DNA from 2 places in the Lentilactobacillus terminaliae genome. Region 2 is predicted to be linked to the other one. Evidence: riboswitches for the same ligand, from Rfam matches in the RefSeq annotation. Region 2 holds a riboswitch; the other holds the start of a gene.
The links. A riboswitch is a leader RNA that binds a small molecule or an ion and turns the genes downstream of it on or off. The one in region 2 is predicted to bind FMN.

Region 1: it holds a riboswitch for FMN, as region 2 does, so the genes downstream of both, ribD (bifunctional diaminohydroxyphosphoribosylaminopyrimidine deaminase/5-amino-6-(5-phosphoribosylamino)uracil reductase RibD) here and O0236_RS05555 (ECF transporter S component) in region 2, are expected to answer to the same signal.

The regions. Positions count from the first base shown of each region.
Region 1 covers NZ_CP168151.1:173,265-184,430, forward strand. The annotation lists gene O0236_RS00820 (NAD-dependent succinate-semialdehyde dehydrogenase) at 1-1,146, shown strand, start outside; gene O0236_RS00825 (metal ABC transporter solute-binding protein) at 1,289-2,203, shown strand; gene O0236_RS00830 (ammonium transporter) at 2,258-3,586, opposite strand; gene O0236_RS00835 (NAD(P)H-binding protein) at 3,787-4,425, opposite strand; gene O0236_RS00840 (aldo/keto reductase) at 4,512-5,486, opposite strand; FMN riboswitch at 5,783-5,919, shown strand; gene ribD (bifunctional diaminohydroxyphosphoribosylaminopyrimidine deaminase/5-amino-6-(5-phosphoribosylamino)uracil reductase RibD) at 6,046-7,092, shown strand; gene O0236_RS00850 (riboflavin synthase) at 7,095-7,691, shown strand; gene ribA (GTP cyclohydrolase II) at 7,685-8,290, shown strand; gene ribH (6,7-dimethyl-8-ribityllumazine synthase) at 8,291-8,740, shown strand; gene ribB (3,4-dihydroxy-2-butanone-4-phosphate synthase) at 8,773-9,372, shown strand; gene O0236_RS00870 (TetR/AcrR family transcriptional regulator) at 9,470-10,114, opposite strand; gene O0236_RS00875 (Nramp family divalent metal transporter) at 10,328-11,166, shown strand, end outside.
Region 2 covers NZ_CP168151.1:1,101,683-1,112,848, reverse strand. The annotation lists gene pyk (pyruvate kinase) at 1-1,624, shown strand, start outside; gene O0236_RS05585 (S1 RNA-binding domain-containing protein) at 1,780-2,646, shown strand; gene xerD (site-specific tyrosine recombinase XerD) at 2,648-3,535, shown strand; gene O0236_RS05575 (reductase) at 3,547-3,903, shown strand; gene O0236_RS05570 (segregation and condensation protein A) at 3,900-4,631, shown strand; gene scpB (SMC-Scp complex subunit ScpB) at 4,624-5,211, shown strand; gene O0236_RS05560 (pseudouridine synthase) at 5,229-5,951, shown strand; FMN riboswitch at 6,006-6,126, shown strand; gene O0236_RS05555 (ECF transporter S component) at 6,198-6,782, shown strand; gene O0236_RS05550 (helix-turn-helix domain-containing protein) at 7,039-8,085, shown strand; gene O0236_RS05545 (RecQ family ATP-dependent DNA helicase) at 8,075-9,526, shown strand; gene O0236_RS05540 (LysM peptidoglycan-binding domain-containing protein) at 9,587-10,315, shown strand; gene cmk ((d)CMP kinase) at 10,338-11,021, shown strand; gene rpsA (30S ribosomal protein S1) at 11,098-11,166, shown strand, end outside.

The sequences.
Region 1 (11,166 bases), 930 kb from region 2:
GCTGATCACGCTGAGGATTTGCTGAAACCTGATAAAATCGATACTATCGCTAACGGTGAAGCTGAAGTTCAAAAGCACGCTACTGGAGTTATCATGATGGTAGAACCTTGGAACTTCCCTTATTATCAAATCATGCGGGTCTTTGCACCTAACTTTATGGTTGGAAACACTATGATTTTAAAACATGCTTCCAATACCCCAACTTCTGCAAAAATGTTTGCTGATATCGTTGAATCAGCAGGGGCACCTAAGGGATCATTGACCAATCTGTTTTTAAACTATGGTCAAGTTACTAGAGCAATTGCAGATCCTAGAATTCAAGGTGTGGCCCTCACTGGATCAGAGCGTGGTGGTCGTTCAGTTGCTGAAGCAGCTGGTAAGAATTTGAAGAAGAATACCATGGAACTTGGTGGTATGGATGCATTCATCGTCTTAGCTGATGCGAATGTTGATGATGTTAATAACATCGCTTGGCGGGCAAGATTGTATAACGCTGGTCAAGTATGTACTTCATCCAAGCGATTCATTGTTATGGACAACTTATATGATGAATTCGTTGCCAAATTAAAAGATAACTTCTCCAAAGTAAAACCAGGCGATCCGATGGATGATGACACAACTTTAGCTCCAATGAACTCAGAAAAAGCTAAGAATAAGCTTCAAGAGCAAGTTGATCGGGCAGTTGCTGCCGGAGCTACTGTTGAGTATGGTAATGAACCAATTGATTTACCTGGTCAATTCTTTAAACCAACGATTTTAACTAATATTACTAAGGACAATCCTGCATATAGCGAGGAAATGTTTGGACCAGTCGCTCATGTTTATAAGGTTCACAGTGAAGAAGAAGCGATTGAACTGGCAAATGATTCTATGTTTGGTCTAGGTGGAATTGTCTTCGGCGGTGATAGTGATCATGCTGCTGAGGTAGCTTCTAAGGTTGAGACTGGGATGGTGTTCGTAAATAACTTTATGGCATCCTTGCCCGAATTACCTTTTGGTGGAGTCAAAAATTCTGGCTATGGTCGAGAAATGAGTCAAATTGGTCAAATGGCATTTGTAAATGAACAGTTGATCGTTAAGGCTGATCATCCAGATTTAAGTAATCTAGCTGGTGGTTTGGTAGCTGTAGATAAAGATAATAAATAATAAAATAATCTAAACTTCGTGAAGCTATTGGCCTCACGAAGTTTTTTTGTGCAATACTTTTGGAAGTAGATTGACAAGTTAGCGGGGATTCTGCATACTGTTAAAGAGTATTCATTACTATTTACATAAGGAGATTATTACTGTGCTGAAAAAGAACCGAGGAATTACACTAATCGTAGCGTTGTTTTCATTAATGTTACTAATTGCCGGATGTTCATCTACAAGTGGGAATAATCCGAAGACAGGTAAAATTAACGTTGTTACCACCACCGATTTTTATGGTGAAGTTGCTAAGGCTGTTGCTGGTAATAAGGGAAATGTCACCGAAATCATCAATAAACCTGATGTTGATCCCCATGATTACACTCCAACCACGAATGATGGGAAAGCTGTGGCCACGGCAAATGTCGTGATTGCCAATGGAATTGGCTATGATAACTGGATGGATAATTTAGTAAAAAATAATTCCAATGCGAAATACATCCAAGTTGGCGAAAACTTACTTAATAAGAAAAACGGTGATAATCCACATGTCTGGTACAAGCCTGAAACAATGCCCAAGCTAGCTAACGAGTTGGCCAAACGCTTTGGAAAACTTCAACCTAAGAACAAGGATTATTTCACTAAGAATGCTAAAAAATATATTGAATCGTTAAAACCGATCGATAAAAAAATTGCTAACCTAAACAAATTAGCAGAGAAATCCAAAACTAAACAAGTATATGTCAGTGAACCGGTATTTGATTATGCTTTAGAATCTGCTGGATTTAAGGTGGGAAATAAGACGTTTGAAGACGACACTGAAAATGGTGTGGATCAGTCGCCTAGCACGATTGATGCAATGCAAAAGGGAATCAAGAACCACCGTATCGCCTTTTTCGTATTAAACAAACAAGCTGATTCTAAGACAGTCAATAATATGGTGGCTTTGGCTAAGAAGAGTGATGTTCCAGTATTGTCGATCACTGAAACCCTTCCTGCTGGCAAAGACTATCAGACATGGATGATCAGTCAGTATAATCAATTAGAAAAAATTCTGAAAAAAGAAAATAAATAGTCAAAAAACGGCAACTTACCAAATGGTAGGTTACCGTTTTTCTTAGTTTTTAAATTAATGATGTAATGATGAATTATTTAACTTCTCTAATTGCCCTCGAAATTCTTTGCTATATAAATTGAGGTCGCTTTGGTAGCTATCAATACTTTGAGCCATTTCAATCGTGTAGTCAACTTCTTCGCCATGCTCACCTTGATCAAGTCCGAGCTCTTCTTCCTGTCGGTTGACCCGCATTGGCATTAGCGTTGAAAGACCCTTGATAATGATGGAACAAGCGATAGTTACGAATACGATTGTGGCAATTGTGGCAGCCAGCTGAATTCCAAGCAATCGCCAGCCACCGCCATAGAATAATCCATTAGTAGTCACAACTGGGTTAATAGTTTTAGTAGCAAATAGACCAGTTGAAATACTGCCGACGATGCCGCTAATGCCGTGACAGCCAAAGGCATCTAATGCATCATCAATCCCAATGCGATCTTTTAATTGGGAAACGAAGAAATAACTTGCACAGGTAGCCAGAATACCGATGAAGAAGGCGCCGACGATAGTCACATATCCAGCAGCGGGCGTTATGCCAACCAAACCACAAAGTGTTCCTGTACAGACACCAACTAGCGTAGGTTTACCGGAAATAATCATATCTAAACACATCCAAGTGATCATTGATGCTCCAGTGGCGACTGTGGTGGTAATCACTGCAGAAACTGCAACTGAGTTAACTGCAAGTGCCGAGCCAGCGTTAAAACCATACCAGCCGATCCAAAGAATCGATGTTCCTAGCAGAACCCATGGTAAGTTGTAATGGGTGTGAGGAATATCACCATAGTGAATTCTTTTCCCTAAAAATGCTGACAATACAAAGGCGGTAATGCCTGCATTGATGTGTACGACTGTTCCACCAGCAAAATCTAGAGTTCCCAGCCTAGCAAGTATGCCAGCAGGGCTCCAAATCATATGAGCCATTGGATAATATACCAAGATGGACCAAAAGACTATGAATGCGAGTAGAAAGTTGAATCTAATCCGACCAACAACCGCGCCAACGAATAAGGCCGGAGTGATAATGGCAAACATCATTTGAAAGAGTGAAAATATACTTTCAGGAATTTTGGTTGCTGTGAGGGATGTTGAATTGAATTTGTGCATGAAAAAATTATGTAGGTTGCCAATGATTCCCCAATGATTACCGCTAAATGCTAAGGAATAGCCAAGAATTATCCAGAGCAAAATGGCAACACCAGTCATGATAAAGACCGACAACATTGTGTTAACAACGTTTCTTTTCGACACCAGTCCCCCATAGAAAAATGCTAAACCCGGAGTCATGAATAGAACTAGAATGCTAGCAATGATTACAAATGATGTGTTTGCTAAGCTCATATAATCGCCCTCTTTTACTTAATGTTATGAATTCTAACATTAAAATTTGCTAAGTAAAGTTTAATTTGAGTGATGTTATGTGAGAATATTTGGGTAGAAGTTGAAAATAACCCATGGCACAAAAAAAGACCTCACCAAATTTATTTTTGGTGAGGTCTATCGTTATGTTATAAAAAGTAACATTAAATTGGTTAAAATGTTTATAGCTCGGATACTGCTTCTTCAATCGGAGTGTCACCATTACTCATAGCGATTACTTTCCGGATTGTTCGATCATTTTTAAGAATGGCCACGATAGTTGTCGCAACATCATCGATGGTATTTGAATCGGATGCGTATTGACCAAGAGTGATCTTGCCGGTTGCGGGTTCTTCAGTTAAAGCTGTTGGTTGTAAGATAGTGAAATCTAAATCGGTATTATTCATCAACCACTTATCTGCATAGTGCTTAGCAATCAAATAGTCGGCGATAGGCGAGATATCTGGTTCACTAAAAGCATCTAAGTTTAATGAATTTCGTGAACTCAACATGATAAATCTCTTGATACCTTTATGTTCAGCTGCTCGCATTACCTTAACAGCTCCGTTTAAATCGACTTGTAATAGGTCTTTGCCCCCAGAACCTGCAGTGAAAATAATCGTGTCGCTATCTGGCAATTCTTCAGTCAGTAATTCTGGTGACACGTGAAGATCAATTTTGAATGGGGTAACGTTGACCCCAGTTGGAATTTTTTCGACTTGCCGAGCACCGGCAAATACTTCAACGTCGGGCTTGTTGATCAGTTCTCTAACAACTGATGAACCAACTCTCCCGGTTGCTCCAATAACAGTAACTTTCATGACTTCTCCATCTCCCTACTTCAATGTTAATAGTATAAGATTATCTGAATCAAATTAAAACAAAAAATTAGTAATGACCAAGTAGATTACCAGAGATATTCTACTGGATTTTTAATGTATTTGTTGTAAACATCTTGAACAACTGCCATTTGATCAGGTGTTAATTCATCAAGATCTGAAGCCACTGTATTTCTTTCGATTTGGCTTGGCTTGCTGGCACCAGGAATAACCGTTGAGATGGCGTCGTGCATCAAGATAAATTTCAAGGCAGTTGCTGCTAGATTATCTGTTCCTAAGCGTTGCTTAAGCTCGTTAGCTGCCATAACTCCAGTTTTGTAATCAACTCCGGAGAATGTTTCTCCTTTATCGAACAATTCACCATTTCGGTTGGTTGTCCGGTGATCGTCTGCTGGAAATTTAGTATCTAAATCATATTTACCCGTCAATAATCCACTTGCCAAAGGAACACGGGCTAAAATGCCAACGTTATTCTTCTTAGCTTGATCAAAGAATAAATCGCGTGGACGTAAGCGGAACATGTTGAAAATAATTTCGACAGCCGAAATGTCATAGCTTAAAGCCTTTAGAGCTTCTTCAACTCGTTCAACACTCACACCATAATTTTGAATTTTTCCTGCTTTTTTAAGCTCATCTAGGGCAAAGAATGTTTCGGGCATGTAGTAAACACTCATTGGTGGACAATGAAGAAGAACCATATCTAGTGAGTCAACGCCAAGGTTGCTTAATGATTCATTTACATATTGTTCAAGGTGTTCTTTATTAAAACTAGTAACTGATAATGGATCTTTTCGACCAATTTTAGTTGTGTAGTGAACGTCTGGATGTTGTTTTAAAAATTGACCGACTGTATGCTCACTGGCACCATCTTGGTAAATATCTGCAGTATCAAAGAAGTTAACACCTTTATCGTAAGCTTCAGCTAATGTTTCAGTAGCGTCACTTTCGTTAAATTGTGTGCCCCATTGGCCGCCAAGTTGCCAAGTACCTAGTGAAACTTCACTGACTTTGAATCCGGTTTTTCCTAATGTACGAAATTTCATATTTAATAAACTCCTTTTATAATTACTAAACTAAATTTTACACTTGTTTACGGAATACTTCTAAAAGTAATGGCAAATAATTGAGCATGCAAGTGAAAACTTCAAAATTTTGGTTTGCAAATACTGCAACGATATGCTTTCTGGATCACGTCGCTGATCCCCTATTATATAGGAATGCCACGCTTAAATAGTTTCCGTTACTTGTGTAATGGTTATCAAAAATGGCGGTAAATTAAAATATTTTTCGGGTTGTCATCAATTTTATTTTGTAGTACGCTTGTTTGCGAAAACTGAATAGATTTCTTCGGGGCAGGGTGAAATTCCCGACCGACGGTGACAATTTACGAATTGAAGTCCGTGACCCGCATATATTTGCGGTTGACCCAGTGTGATTCTGGGACCGACAGTACAGTCTGGATGGGAGAAGAAAATGCTAATATTTCGTACCGTCAACAGCTGATTAGCTGTGCTCGGTTGAAGTCTTTTTTAGCTTGATAAAATTCCTGGCCCTGCAATTTTTTGCAGGGCCTTTTTTACGAGGTGAATGGACTTGAATCATATGTTTTACATGCAAATGGCTTTGAAAGAAGCCGTTAAAGATCACCCGCGAACTTGGAAAAATCCCAAGGTCGGGGCAGTAATCGTTAAAGATGATCAAATTCTAGCCAGAGGCCATCATGAGATATTTGGTGGACCACATGCTGAAGTCAATGCGATCAATCATTTAGCTGATGAAGAAAGTGCACAAGGAGCGACAATGTACGTGACGTTGGAACCGTGTTCCCATACTGGCAAAACGCCTCCTTGCGCGAAAATGATCGTCGAAACTGGAATCACAACGGTTGTAATCGGCGAAGTTGATCCGAATCCGCTGGTATCGGGTAAAGGTATCGAGTATTTAGAATCCCACCATGTGAAAGTTATCGTGTTGAATACACCTTTAGCAGCGAACGATGCTTATCGATTTTATTTTCGAAATCATCGGCCATTAATTACGCTTAAATATGCGATGACTGCGGATGGGCGTATCAATTTTTCAAATGGCCAGCGGTCTCGGCTAACTGGCCAGGAGGCTTTTAATGACAACCAAGATCTGCGTCAAAATACTCAAGCAATTTTGGTGGGAATGAATACTTTAAAGATTGATGATCCTGAATTAACAGTTCGGAATGGCGCCATTTTTTCACTAATTCGCATCGTTGTTACTCATAACGTGGACGAAATTAAGTTTAGTAATAAACTATTTCAAACGGCAACGAAGGAAAGCCCAGTATGGGTAATGGCCAACCAGGATCCTCAAAAAACAGTTCCTGAAAATGTCAAAATTATCGTAAAAAGTGGTTGGACGGCAGCAAATATCTCAGAATATTTAGCGGATGTTGGCATTCAATCTTTGCTGGTTGAGGGTGGTAGCCAAGTGCTCAATCAGTTTGTGGCAGAAAAACAATTTAACAGAATAGTTACCTACGTCACGCCGTTATTATTTGGTAATCAAGCCTTGCCAGTGTTAACCGGAATTGGTCTGCAAGAGCCGCTGAAACTTAGTTTAGCTTCAGTCGAAACATTAGCGAATGACGTCAAACTAGTTTTTGAAAGGAGCAATTAATCATGTTTACTGGAATTATTCAGAGCAGAAGTCGGGTATTAGACGTGGCAACTATTGATGAATCATTAAAGTTAACGATTCGCCGTCCGGAAAGCTTCGAAATTCAAGAAGGTAGTAGTTTAGCAATCAATGGCGTTTGTTTGACAGTGACTGATTTAACGAGCGAAAGTCTGATGTTGACTGTTATGCCGGAGACTTATAGAAAGACGACATTGAAATTTTTACGGGTCAATGATGTCGTGAATATTGAACCGGCTCTAACTTTGAGAGAACCACTCGATGGTCATTTTGTGTTAGGTCATGTTGATCAAACAGTTAAATTGGTAAAGAAGACCCAGGATGGTAATTCTGTAAAACTTACTTTTGAATTGCCCGATTCATTAGCAACGTTTGTGGCCTATAAAGGGTCAGTTGCGTTAGACGGAACCAGTTTAACTGTGACACAGGTAACTGATAAGACTTTTACAGTTAATTTGATTCCCTATACCGCGGATAATACTGGCCTCCTCAATGTCCATCAGGATGATCAATATAATTTGGAAGTCGATGTTCTTGCTCGTTATATTCAGCGGGCACAAGTGGAGGCGGACGTATGGTGACTAATAATTCTTTGCAGGCGCGCGCCCAAGCAGATTTACCGACTGAATACGGAAACTTCAAGGTTATCGCCTATGCAGTAGATCAGGAACCACCGACACTTTTGATTTATAAGGGAGATTTAAAGAGTGTTAAGGCACCTATGGTTAGAGTTCATTCTGAGTGCTTTACTGGCGATGTCTTAAGCTCATTAAGATGTGATTGTGGTCCGCAACTTCACGCTGCTCTTCAAAAAATTGAGGCGGCTGGTTGTGGCGCAGTTATTTACTTAAGACAAGAAGGTCGTGGCATTGGACTGGTTAATAAGTTAAAGGCGTACCGCCTTCAAGAACAAGGATTTGATACTGTGGAAGCTAATCAACAATTACATTTGCCAGTAGATAGCCGTAGTTATGAGGTTGCAGCAAACATCCTGCAGGATCAAGGTGTTAGTCATATTGATCTGCTAACTAATAATCCAGACAAAATTAAACAACTCAGTTTAGAAGGAATCACAATAGATCATCGAATTCCTCTTGAAATTCCTGCTAACCAGTTCGATCAAAAATATCTACAAACTAAAAAACGCAAACTTCATCATTTATTATCGGAGGTCGACTAAATGAAAAATATGAATGAATCGAAAAAAATCGCAATCGTTGTTTCCCAATTTAATAATATTGTTACCGACCGATTGCTAAGCGGAGCAGTACAAACCCTAAGCCAGTCTGAAATTGACGATGGCAACATAGTCGTTTACCAAGTTCCCGGAGCTTTTGAAATCCCTAGAATTGTCAATTTGGTTTCTCAAAAGGATGAGTATTCTGGAGTTATCGCTTTAGGTGCCGTTGTGAAGGGACAAACCGATCATTATCAATTTATCAGTGAAGCAGTGACACATCAGTTAGTCGAATTGGCTACCACTGCACCAGTTCCAGTGTTATTCGGCGTTCTAACTACGGATAATTTGGAACAGGCTTTGAATCGAGCAGGAGGAAAAGCTGGTAACAAGGGTAGTGAGTGCGCTAATGCTCTTTTACGACTGCTGGAAGTTGAACTGCAACTAAATTAATCATATAGATGGGTTTAATAAGGAGGATGAGCATGAGTAATATGGAGCAAGCATTAGCCGATTTAAAGGCGGGCAAATTGGTAGTCGTCACAGATGATCCTGACCGAGAAGGTGAAGGAGATCTGTTGGGAATTGCTGAATTTGCGACTCCCGCTACAGTTAATACGATGATTACACTAGCTCGCGGATTGTTGTGTGTACCAATGGCACCGGAATGGGCAGCACAGCAAGGACTTAATGCGATGACTAACACTAGTAATGATGCTTTTAATACAGCATTTTTGGTTAGTGCTGACGCCAGAAGTACAAGCACCGGAATATCTGCTTTTGATCGGGCAACCACTATCAAAAAGATGGCTGACCCACAGGCGACATTTGCAGACTTTTATCACCCAGGGCATGCCTTTCCATTGAGAGCAGTGACTGTTGGCCTGCAAGAACGCCAAGGGCATACCGAAGCTGGAGTTAGTTTGGCTAAATTAACTAGTAAAAGTCCAGTTGCTTATATTTGTGAAATAATTAAACCAGATGGTCATATGGCAAAGGGGCGAGATTTGGTGGAGTTTGCGCACCAACACAATTTTAATCTGATTTCTATCGCCAAAATCAGTGAGTATTTAGCTAATCACTAATTCAAATGTTTGAATAATCTAGTTCGCAAAAACACCGAAAAATCGGAATTTATGATTTTACGGTGTTTTTTATTGGATTTAGATATTTGAATATTGTTTAAAAAACTTTGGGTTCGATTGCTTCTATTAAAGCAGTCATACCTGAATCGATAGTTCTGTCATCAAGTGGTTGATTGAAGAACAGATACCCTAGCACCAAGCCACCCATGATGGACCAAAGAGTCCGAATAATGTCGCTATTAGGCAGTGAATTTAAGATATGATCGGCCTTTAATTCATCAATCAATGTGTTTAATTTTTGCCAATAAATATTGGGGAAAATGTTGATCAAGTTTTGTCTGACTTGATGATCATAAAAAAGCTCGGTAAAAAATATTTTAAATACTTTATCATTGTCTTTAACCATGTCCATTCGATCAATCAATAGGGCGTGGACGAACTCTGTGGTACTAGAATAATTTTGGGAAAGTTTGTCCTGGATGAATGAATCGATAGTGGATGGAAAGACACGATTTAAAACGGGTTCGATGATAGCATTTAGTAATCCCCGTTTGTTTTTAAACTTGGCAAAGATATTTCCTTCAGCTACGCCGGCAGCTTCAGCGATTTCTTTGGTACTAGTATTTTCATAACCTTTTTCAGAAAATATTTGGATCGCAGCCGTTAAGATCTTTAGCTGTTTTTCGGTGAAGTTATCTAATGTACCAGCTTGATAATATAGTTCTAACTCAGGTTTATACACAGTTTGACTCCTCAATTATTTAGTCGATGACATACGATTTGATTATATCGACCAGCTGAGGAATGTCAAATTTTCAAATATTTTCATACTAATGGTTGACACTTTTTCGGCAGGGTCTATAATAAGCTTTGGAAATTAATTGAGTGCTCACTCAAAGTGAAACCTCAAGATAGTTACCCAAATTTCAAGCCAATGGAAAGAGGGCATTCTTCTATGAAAGAAAGTGTTTGGACTGAGTCACCAGAAAACGACTCAAAAGCAGTAGTTGAAAAGGTAGAGAGCAAGAAGAGTCAAAAGAGTTTGGATGAAGTTAATGGAAGCATCAAGGTTCCAGATAATGCTGGATTCTGGCGAACATTAGCAGCTTACACCGGACCCGGAGTTCTAATCGCGGTTGGGTATATGGATCCAGGTAATTGGATTACTTCAATCGCTGGTGGAGCACAGTTTAAGTACAAGTTACTATCAGTGGTAATGATTTCTAGTTTGATCGCCATGTTACTACAATCCATGGCAGCTAAACTAGGTATTGTAACCGGAAAAGATTTAGCTCAGTTAACTCGCGAACACACTTCAAAATGGGGTGGCTTCGCACTCTGGGTTATTACAGAACTTGCAATTGTGGCAACGGATGTTGCTGAAATTATTGGATCAGCGATTGCAATCGAGTTGCTGTTCCACATTCCGTTAATTGTCGGAATTATCATCACAGCGGCTGATGTTTTGATTTTGTTATTATTGATGCGTTTAGGATTCAGAAAGATTGAAGCTATTGTGGCAACTTTAGTAGTTGTTATCTTAGCAGTCTTCCTCTACGAAGTTGCTTTGGCACAACCAAATATGCAGCAAATGTTTGCTGGATACGTTCCTACTAAGGATATTATTACTAACAAGTCCATGCTTTACTTAACACTCGGAATTGTCGGTGCCACAGTTATGCCTCATGATTTGTTCCTTGGATCATCAATTTCACAAACTCGCGAAGTTGATAGAAATAACGAAAAGGCTCTTGCAAAAGCAATCAAGTTCACAACGATCGATTCAAATATTCA
Region 2 (11,166 bases):
CCGCATGAACAATGTCCATGAAGCAGAAAAGAAGACTGGTAAGACAGTTGGAATTATGCTTGATACCAAGGGTGCTGAAATCCGTACCACTGTGGAAAAGGGCGGCAAGCTTGAATTCCATACTGGTGATACTTTCCGTATTTCAATGGATGACAGTCTTGAAGGTACTAAAGAAAAAATCGCTGTTACTTACCCAGGATTGTTTGATGATGTTCATGTTGGCGGTCACGTTTTATTCGATGACGGTTTGTTGGACACATTGATTGAAGAAAAAGACGAAGCTAACCGTGAGTTAGTTGTTACTGCTCAAAACGATGGTCTTCTTGGATCACGTAAGGGTGTTAACGCTCCAGGTGTTTCAATTAACTTACCTGGTATCACTGAAAAAGATTCAAGTGATATTCGTTTTGGTTTGGATCACGATATTGACTTTATCGCTGCTTCATTCGTGCGTAAACCTCAAGATGTTATGGATATCCGTGAATTACTTGAAGAAAAGCACATGGAACATGTTCAAATCTTCCCTAAGATCGAATCACAAGAAGGTATCAACAACTTTGATGAAATCATCAAGGTTTCAGATGGTTTGATGGTTGCTCGTGGAGACATGGGTGTTGAAATTCCAGCTGAAAATGTACCTTTGGTACAAAAAACTTTAATTAAAAAATGTAACGCATTAGGCAAGCCAGTTATTACTGCTACACAAATGCTTGACTCAATGCAAGAAAACCCACGTCCTACACGTGCCGAAGCATCTGATGTTGCTAACGCTGTCTTTGATGGTACTGATGCAACTATGCTTTCTGGTGAAAGTGCTAACGGTGACTACCCAGTTGAATCTGTTGCTACTATGGCAAGAATCGATGTTAAGGCTGAAAATGCTTTTGCTGACTTCGGTACTCCACGTCCTAAGTTCGATGCTAGTGATGTTACTGAATCAATCGGTGACTCAGTTGCTCGTGTTGCTAAGGAACTTGGCATCCACACTATCGTTGCTGCTACTCGTTCAGGTTACACTGCTCGTATGATTTCTAAGTACCATCCAGATGCAGACATCTTAGCAATCACTTTCGATGAGAGAACTCGTCGTGGTTTGATGGTTAACTGGGGTGTTCATCCAGTACTTGTTGATGAAGTTAAGAGCACAGACGAAATCTTTGATCTTGCATCAAAGAAAGCCGTTGAAACTGGTTTAGCCAAGGAAGGCGATTTAATTATCGTTACTGCCGGTGTTCCAGTTGGTGAAAGTGGTACTACTAACTTGATGAGAGTTCAATTGATCGGCTCAAAGTTAGTTCAAGGCCAAGGTGTTGGTGACAAGACTGTTATCGGAAAAGCTGTTTTAGCTAAGAGTGCTTCAGATGCTAACAACAAAGTTACTGAAGGAAGCATTTTAGTAACTAGCTCAACTGATAAAGATTACTTACCAGCTATTGAAAAAGCTTCAGCAGTTGTTGTTGAAAATGGTGGTTTAACATCACACGCAGCCGTTGTTGGTATTTCAATGGGAATTCCTGTTATCGTTGGCGCAGCTAACGCTACTAGCAAGATTTCTGATGGTGAATTGATTACAGTTGACTCACGTCGTGGTGTAATTTACCATGGTGCCTCAAGCTCAATCTAATCACTACTAATTAAACTTGAAAGTGGAATGGAGATTTCTCCATTCCACTTTTTTTGTTTGCCTATTTGACTAAATTGCTTTAGAGTAAAGGAATTAGCACTCACATGAAAAAGCGTGTAAAATGAAATGGAATAACATCTTGAATGGAGATTTATATGAACGAATTATTAGCAAATGTTTTAACCGGTAAGGTAACTGATGAAAATGATGAAAGTTACTTTGTCCAAATTGAAGGAACAACCTTCATGTTATCAAAAGAAGAAATCCAAAAGCCTTTGAAATTAGGATCAATGTTCACTGGCTTTACTTATGAGAATGAACAACATAAATTACAAGTCACTCGTCAAATTCCAGATATTAGACGAGATCATTATGGATTCGCCACAGTAGTTAAACAACATCACGGACTAGGAGTGTTTGTTAACGTTGGTTTACCTAACAAAGACGTCGTAGTTTCTTTGGATGAACTACCAACAATGACTAATTTATGGCCTAAAGAAGGCGATAAGTTGATGATCGATTTAGGTGTTGATAATAAGGGCAGAATTTGGGGTCACTTAGCAGACGAAGAAATCTTCCAAGCTATTTCCCAACAACCTAAAAAAGTTGTGAATAATAAGCCAATTAAAGCAACTGCTTACAGGTTGAAAATGGCTGGAACTAGATTAATAACTGATAATTATGAATTGGTATTTTTGCATCCAGACGAACGGGTTCAAGAACCAAGATTAGGTGAAGTAATTGAAGGCCGAGTTATTGGCCAATTACGTGATCAAACAATTAATATGTCAACTAAGCCTAAAGCCTATAAAGCAATTGGCGATGACGCGGCTATGGTTTTAGCTGTTCTACAACACAGCGCTGATGGTGAGTTACCATATTCTGATAAAAGTGATCCAGAAGCTATCAAAACATTCTTTGGTATCAGTAAGGGTGCCTTTAAGCGGGCATTAGGCCATTTATTAAAAGAAAGATTGATCAGCCAAGAAGATGGCAAAATTATTTTAAAAGACAGGGATTAAGATGCTTGAGTTAGTTCAAGACTATTTGCATTACTTACAAGTTGAGCGAGGACTATCTGATAATACAATTAACAGTTATCGGCAAGATTTAACTGAAGCTGTTAATTTTTTTGCATTGAATAAGAATCAGATTGCTGAGATAGACCAGTATGATGTTTTGAATCTTCTCGAAGAATTACAAAAACAGAAAAAATCCCGCAATACTATTATTCATATGGTTTCTAGTTTGCGGAAGTTCTTTGTTTATTTATACCAATTTAATCAAATTACCAGTGATCCAATGGCTAAGATTGATGCACCAAAGCAGGCCAAAACTTTGCCCGACGTTCTTTCAGTCGATGAAGTTAATTCACTTTTAGAGACACCGGATGTCACTAAAAAGTTAGGTTTACGAGATCGAGCAATATTAGAGGTTCTCTACGCGACAGGTCTGCGAGTATCTGAGTTGATCAATTTAAAATTAGTTGATCTGCATTTACCCATGAATTTGATCCAGACGTTGGGAAAGGGTAACAAAGAAAGAATTATTCCAATTTCAGATATCGCTAAAGAATGGTTGGAGCGTTATTTAAATGATGTTCGTCCTGATTTATTACGGGATAAGACTAATACCTCGTCAATATTCCTGAATGCGCACGGTCATCAATTGACCAGGCAGGCTATTTGGCAAATGATCAAAAAATATGCCAAACTGGCTGGAATTGAGCACCATGTTACTGTGCATACGTTGCGGCACTCATTTGCGACGCATTTATTAGAAAATGGTGCAGATTTAAGAATCGTTCAGGAATTGTTGGGCCATTCAGATATCTCCACCACTCAAATTTACACGCATGTTTCTAAAAAACATTTGGCTAAAGTTTATGAACAATATCATCCAAGAAGCTAGGAGGTTTAAAAATGCTTTATCAATATCGTAAGGACTATGAAAAAATTACGATGGGCTTACTCTCTTTAATAACTGAATTTTCCAATATGGATCTAGTGACTCAGGAAATGGAATGGTATGATCAGTCAGATCAACGTCAAATATTACTTTGGCAAAATGATGCTCATAACTGGGCAGGACTTTTAGGTGTTGAAGAGCACGATGATCAAGTAGTGATTCACCAATTTATTTTGACACCGCAAAACCAAACCCAGTCAAGTTGCAACCAGATGTTAGATGAGTTAGCCGCTTATTATAATGAAAAACAAATTGTCGGTAGTCTTAGTACTCACAATATTTTAAAGAGTTGGGAGCAAACTAAATCATGACGGAAAATGGTTTACCTGAACTGCACTTAACAGATTTTGATGGACCATTGGAAGTCTTGTTGCATTTAATTCAGCAAACAAAGATGGATATTTATGATATTCAAATTGCCGAAATTACTGATCAGTATATGGAATATATTTATGATGCTAAGCGGTTAGATTTAAATGTTGTTGGTGAGTATTTAGTGATGGCCGCTAAGTTAATGATGATCAAATCGAAGATGCTTTTGCCAACACCTACTGACAATGTTGATGAAGAAGAGGAAGATCCTCGAGAAGATTTGGTTAATCAATTGCTGAATTATCAAAGATATAAGCACGTTGCTGATTTCTTTCGACAAGGAGAAGTTAAACGCCGAAAGAGTTACACTCGATCCCCAATGATTGTTGGAACTAAGCCTGAGACGTTACAAGAACCATCTCCGTTTAACAAATTGGATTTGATGGCTGCCTTTGTCGATGCGTTGAAGCGGTTGCGATATAATCAGCCAATGTCGACGGTGATTCATGAATGGAGTTACACTATTGAGAGTCAAACAGAAGCTATTCGACAAATAATGACTAATTCTGAGCAGATAACTTTTAACGACCTGACAGAGCAAGCAGCTGCTCCTGAAGAAGTCATTACTGACTTCTTGGCGATTTTAGAAATGGCGAAATATCAAGAAATTAAATTAACTCAAATTCAGAAAAATGATCCGATAATCATAACTAAAGGAGATGCTTAGTGTGCCAACTGATTTTGCAAAAATGCAGGCATTGATTTACGCTTCGGGTGACGAAGGAATTTCACTTTCTCAAATAGCTCATAGTGTCTCTCTTTCAAAACCAGCTTGTCGGCAACTTCTATCCGAATTGGAAGATAGTTTACTAAAAGATGAAAATTCAGGATTAATGATCACTGTGAGTGATGAAGTCTATCGTTTGCAAACCAAGACTGATTTTGAAGAATTTGTGGCTGATTTTATCGTTGATGCCAAGCCTAGGGTTCTATCACAAGCCGCATTAGAAACTATCGCTATTATTATGTATAATGAACCAATCACTAGAATCGAAGTCGATGAAATACGGGGAGTAAACAGCTCCGCTATTATTCATCGATTATTGAACCAAGGATTGATCGAAGTGGCAGGGATAAAAAAAGAAGTTGGTAATCCTAAAACATACAGGACTACTAACTATTGTTTAGATTATTTTGGTCTAAAGTCTAAAGATGAACTGCCAGAATTACCGAAAGATGAAGTTTTGACTGAAGATACAAGTGACGCATTGATGACACGTTTTAATCGAGAAATTGATAGTAAGTAAAGGTAGGAAACTAATAAATGGAAAGATTACAAAAAGCAATTGCTCAAGCCGGTATTGCATCAAGAAGAAGAGCTGAGATGTACATTACAAATGGCGAAGTTAAGGTCAATGGAGTAGTAGTGAAAGAACTTGGTACTAAGGTATCGGCCAGTGATACTGTTGTGGTCAAGGGCATTGAAATTCAAAAAGAAGAACCAGTTTATTATTTGTTCTACAAACCTCGTGGTGTTATTACGACGGTTTCAGATGACAAAGGTAGAAAGACGGTTTTAGACTTCTTTGATGATGTCGAATATCGAATTTATCCCGTTGGTCGTCTTGATTATGATACTTCAGGAATATTATTGTTAACTAACGATGGTGATTTAGACAATAAGTTGACCCACCCTAAGTACGAAGTTGACAAGACTTATGTTGCTAAGGTTAAGGGAACTGTTACCATTCCAGAGCTTAAACAATTGCGTGATGGTGTCATGATTGATGGAAAGAAAACCGCTAAAGCATCTGCAAGCTTGGTTAAACCAGGAGATGATGGTAAGTCATCAATTGTTTCATTAACTATTCATGAAGGTAGAAATCATCAAGTTAAGAAAATGTTTGATGCCATTAGTCATCCGGTTCAAAAATTGAGTAGAACTGATTACGGATTTTTGAACTTAAATGGCCTTACTCCTGGTGAATATCGCCGTTTGAAGCCGCATGAAGTAGAACAATTGAAAAAACTTACAAATGATAAGTAACTTAAATTGACTTTAGCTGTGAATTTGATATATTTTAATTAATTAAATAATTTGGTTAGTCTTCAGGGCAGGGTTAAATTCCCGACCGGCGGTGATAGTCCGCGACCCACAGTAATGTGGTTGAACTGGTGTAATTCCAGTGCCGACAGTATAGTCTGGTATGCAGAAGATTGTATTAATACAATTGTCCTGGCACTCGTGTCGGGATTTTTTTGAAGATTGCCATTGTTAAGGGGAGTTTTTACAATGGAAAATAGTTCAAAGCACCAAATGATTGTTTCAAGGACGGTTCAGTTGTCGGTATTATCGGCAATGTCTTATGTTCTAATGTTTATTGCGGTTCCAATTATCCCGTTTGTTCCGTGGATGAAAATTGATTTAAGTGATATTCCAATTTTGATTGCTGCCGTTGTTTTTGGACCTGCTTCCGGAATTGTGGTTGCCGGTTTAAAGGCCGCTTTATATTGGGTAACAACCGGAGCGTCGGTTATTAATTTAATTGGTGTTGCAGCCGCTTTTGTGTCTTCTATCACTTTAATTATTGGTTATGAATTGGTTGCTAGCTTAACCCGTAATTCAAAAAAATGGGTTCAGAATCTTACTTTAGTAATCTCGATGGTGTTATCAATCACAGTTGTGATGACATTATTAAACTGGCTGTTCGTGTTACCAATGTATATGCAGTTGGTAGGATTAAAGTTATCAATGCCATTGAATGCGATTCTTTTATATGGCGTTGCGCCATTTAATATAATTAAAGGAATCACGGTATCAATTGTATTTTTGCTGCTCAAGGATTATTTGTTACCGGTATTCAAGCATAGTCGGTAAATAAAAATTAGTTACAAAATTAAGTCTCATTGAATTTTTGGCAAGGAAACACGTTTTAGGCGTGATGAATTGCCTTTTATTTTGCCCTCATGGAAATTACATGCAAATATTCTTCATGAACATGTATGAATGATGTTATCCTATTTTTAGTATGAATACGGTTGATAGTTAAGTTATTGAAGGAAGGCTAATCCTTATTAAATATTTAGCCGGAACTACTTTGTCTTTAATGGCAGGTAGTTAGTTTAGGAGAATCATGCAAACTGATATGCTAATTTTGTTGTTTTGTTCGTCATCTGAACCGCGGAGAATTAAGGCTGTTTTCAACGTCTTAATCGGTAAAAGAACGGTTTCTAACTTATTTTGGGGATTTAATTACGGACTATTAGATTATCTGGATTCTTTTCATGGATTGTCGCTAGATGATTTAAATAAAAGTATCAATGATTTAAAGCAACGGGGTTTAATTATTGAGCCTGAGAACAATTTCATCCAATTAACTGAACTTGGCGATCAAGCTCGAGACGACTTGTTACAGACGGTTGGCCAAGTCGATATTTTAAAGACAGCTGGTCAGTACGACGTGGAATTATTCAAGAAAAGAATTATATTAGCAACGCAGGTAGTTTCTGAATATAGTTATCAAAATAATCGTTATTATCCGCAATCCATTGACATGTTGAATGATAGTTTAGTCAAATTGTGGTTCATTAAAAACAAGGCCACCGATTTAATTGAACTTATGAGGGATGGTTGGATAAAAGTACTTTCCACTATGTCAAAAGAATTGGCGGATTTTTATGCTCAAACATTGATTGGTCATGAAAGATTCGGTCAGACACCTAAGCAGATTGCAAATAAAGTATCGATGAGTGAAAGTGAAGTAAGATTATGGCTTTATATGGGAGATTGTTTGGCTGTTAAGGGCTTTATTGATTTGAAAAATTCAAGTATGGATTTGCTGTTCCGAGGTGTTAAAAGAGACCGAATCTCTCACAGTGCGCTGGTAACGTGGGACATGTTTTCTAGATCCAACTCATCATTAATTGCCATTGCAGATAAGAGAAGGGTCAAAGTCACAACTATTCGAGAACATTTATTAGAATGCGCCATTTTGTTACCAGATCCACAGCCATTATTTGACCGTGTTTTGAATAAATCTTTAATCAATAAATTAGATGAATTCGCTCCAGATTCAATTCTTGAATGGAAGTTTGACAAGTCACTATCTCAGAAATTACAAATCGATTTTTTTGAGTTCAGAATGTATCAAATAATGAGGAGTCGTGAAAATGCCAGTTGATCTTTTAAAAACCTTAAATGAAGAATTTGGTTTTACCGATTTTCGTCCGGGTCAATTAGAGGTTTTAACCAAGTTGCAACAGGGCGACGATGTTTTTGCTATCCTTCCCACCGGTGGCGGAAAAACTTTGATCTATCAGTTATTTGGCAGAGTTAACTCTGGTACGGTGGTGGTTGTTTCACCGTTAATATCCTTAATGCAAGATCAGGTCCAACGGATGCAATATCTTGGTGAAAAAAGAGTGGTGGCATTAACATCTAATCTTTCTTTTTCTGAAAAACAAATCGTTTTAAATAATATTTCTCAATATAAATATATTTATATTTCGCCAGAAATGTTGTCCAATCAAAACGTTCTGGAGCATTTTAAGCAATTGGAGATTTCGTTGTTCGTGGTCGATGAAGCGCATTGTGTTTCAGAATGGGGACCAGATTTTCGGCCTGAGTATCAAGATTTAGGATGGATTAGGACACGACTTAATTCGCCACTGACCTTAATGATTACCGCGACAGCAACTGATAAAGTGCAACAAGATGTAATCAGCAAGCTTGGTTTTGAGAATGGCGAGGTTGATATCGAATCGCAACCGGTTAATAGACCGAATATATTTTTAGCCGCAAAAGTTGTGGCAGATGAAAAGGAAAAATTAGCTGTTGTAAAGCAATTTTTATCAACGATATCAGGTAAGGGAATCATTTATTTTTCCAGTCGGGTAAAGGCTGAAAAAATTGCTGAACAGCTTGCTGCTTCCGCTAATTTGAAGGTGTTAGCCTACCATGGTGGTATGACTAGTGAAGATCGTTATTCAGTCCAACAGCAATTCATGAATGACCAGATTGATGTGATATGTGCTACTAGTGCATTCGGTATGGGCATCGATAAGCAAGACATTCGATTCGTGATTCATTTTCATATCCCTGCCAATTTGCAAAGTTATATGCAAGAAATTGGTCGGTGTGGGCGAGACGGGGAAAAAGGAGTCGCTTTGGCATTGTTTAGTGATGATGACCGATTCATTCATTTAGGACTATTGGATAAAACTATTCCTACAAGCAATGAGATAGAATATGCTTATGCGCATCCGGATGTTGAATTTAACGATGAGTCATATCGAGTCATCAAGTATTATATTGGTCATCAAGTTCCACTTAATGAAGTTCAACAAATATTTGAAAAAAGAAAAATTCAACGCCAAGTCGAACTTGCTCAAATGATTGATTATATAATGAGTACAACGTGTCGAAGAGAGAAACTATTAACACCTTTTCAATCCACATATGAATCTGAGCCAGGCTTTTGTTGTGATATCGATGATGAATTTTGGATAGATGTTCAGACATTTATGGATGAACATTCAATTAATAGTCAAAAAGTATCAGCTGATGAACAGTCAGAAGATTGGCTTAGTGTTGTGAATCAACTATTTTTATCAAAAAATTAATTACAGCTTTTGCATATTTAATGCTAAAATTTAGTATAGATATCTAAAGGAGGAGAAAGTATGGCGCTTAAAAACGAAAAGCCATCTGAAGAAAAGGAACCTTGGAATCAAACCTTTTCTGAAGATCGTGATGAAGATGGCAATCTTTCAAGAGTGAAACTCCGGAAGGAAAACAGCAACCATAATGTAATTACGATTGTTGTCGTCGCATTAATAGTTATCATTTCATTGATTGCATTGACTTATGGAATGGTTAAACAAAATGCGATGGGCAGAGAAGATGGGACTAGTAATAATTCTTCTTCTGTGTCCATGGTTTCTCAATCTGATTCAAAAAAAAAATCAACTTCAGCTAAAGAATCCACTCCTCGTGTAGCCAAAAAATCGACTGCTCCAAAAGAATCATCAAATGCAAATGATAATCAGTCGATGACTAACAATGATTCTACTAGTGGATCATCTTCTCCAAGTAATAACCAATCTTCTAGACAGACAAACAATAATGTTGACAACACCGGTCAAACGTCTCAAAATAGTCAGTCGGGTTCAAGTACCGCATCTGCTACTAACTCAAATAATTCCCAAACAACTACTGATTCACAAAGTGGTTCAGGAACTAATTCAAGCAGTACAAGTGGATCTGGTGGCGACTACGCAACTGTTCAAGCAGGGCAGGGGGTATATCGTGTGGCCGTCAACAATGGCTTGACTGTTGACCAGTTGATGAAGATGAATGGTTTGAGTTCAAGCTCTCAATTACACCCCGGTCAAAAACTACGGGTAAAATAATTAAGGATTGGAAATTTAAAATATGCACAAGAATGGAATACAAGTCGCAATCGATGGTCCAGCATCTGCTGGTAAAAGTACTGTAGCTAAGTTAGTTGCTAAACAATTTGGTTATATTTATGTAGATACTGGAGCAATGTATCGGGCAATTACGTATAAAGTATTGAAAAGTGGTCTTTCACTTGATAACGAAACTGCTATTTCTGATATCGTAAGATCTTCAGAAATTAGTTTTGCACCAAGCGACAAAGGACAACTCGTATACATTGATGGTGAAGATATCACCGAAGCCATTCGTCAAGAAGACGTCACCAACTCCGTTTCTGCTGTTTCGGCAATTAGTACAGTTAGAGAAGAACTAAGTGCTGACCAACAACGAATCGCTATTAATGGCGGTGTTGTTATGGATGGTAGAGATATCGGTTCTACTGTTCTTCCAGATGCTGAAGTTAAGATCTTTTTGATTGCCAGTGTTGAAGAACGTGCTCAACGAAGATATAAAGAAAACATAGAAAAGGGAATCGATACGCCTCTAGATGAATTGCAATTAGAGATAGAGGCACGTGATTACAAAGATTCTCATAGAAAAATTTCGCCTTTAACTAAAGCGGATGATGCAGTGGAGATTGATACCACATCACTTTCCATTGAAGAAGTAGTTGAAAAGATTGCTTCTGTAATAAAAGATGAACTCAATTCTAACTAATTGATGATTAAACTAGCATTTATAACCAATATAAGATAAACTTAGGGTTAGAGTTGTTTCAAGGAGGAAATGTTTGATGAGTGAAAACGCCAATAACGAAAATAATGATTTATTAGATGCTTTAAATAGTGTGAGTGAAGTTAAT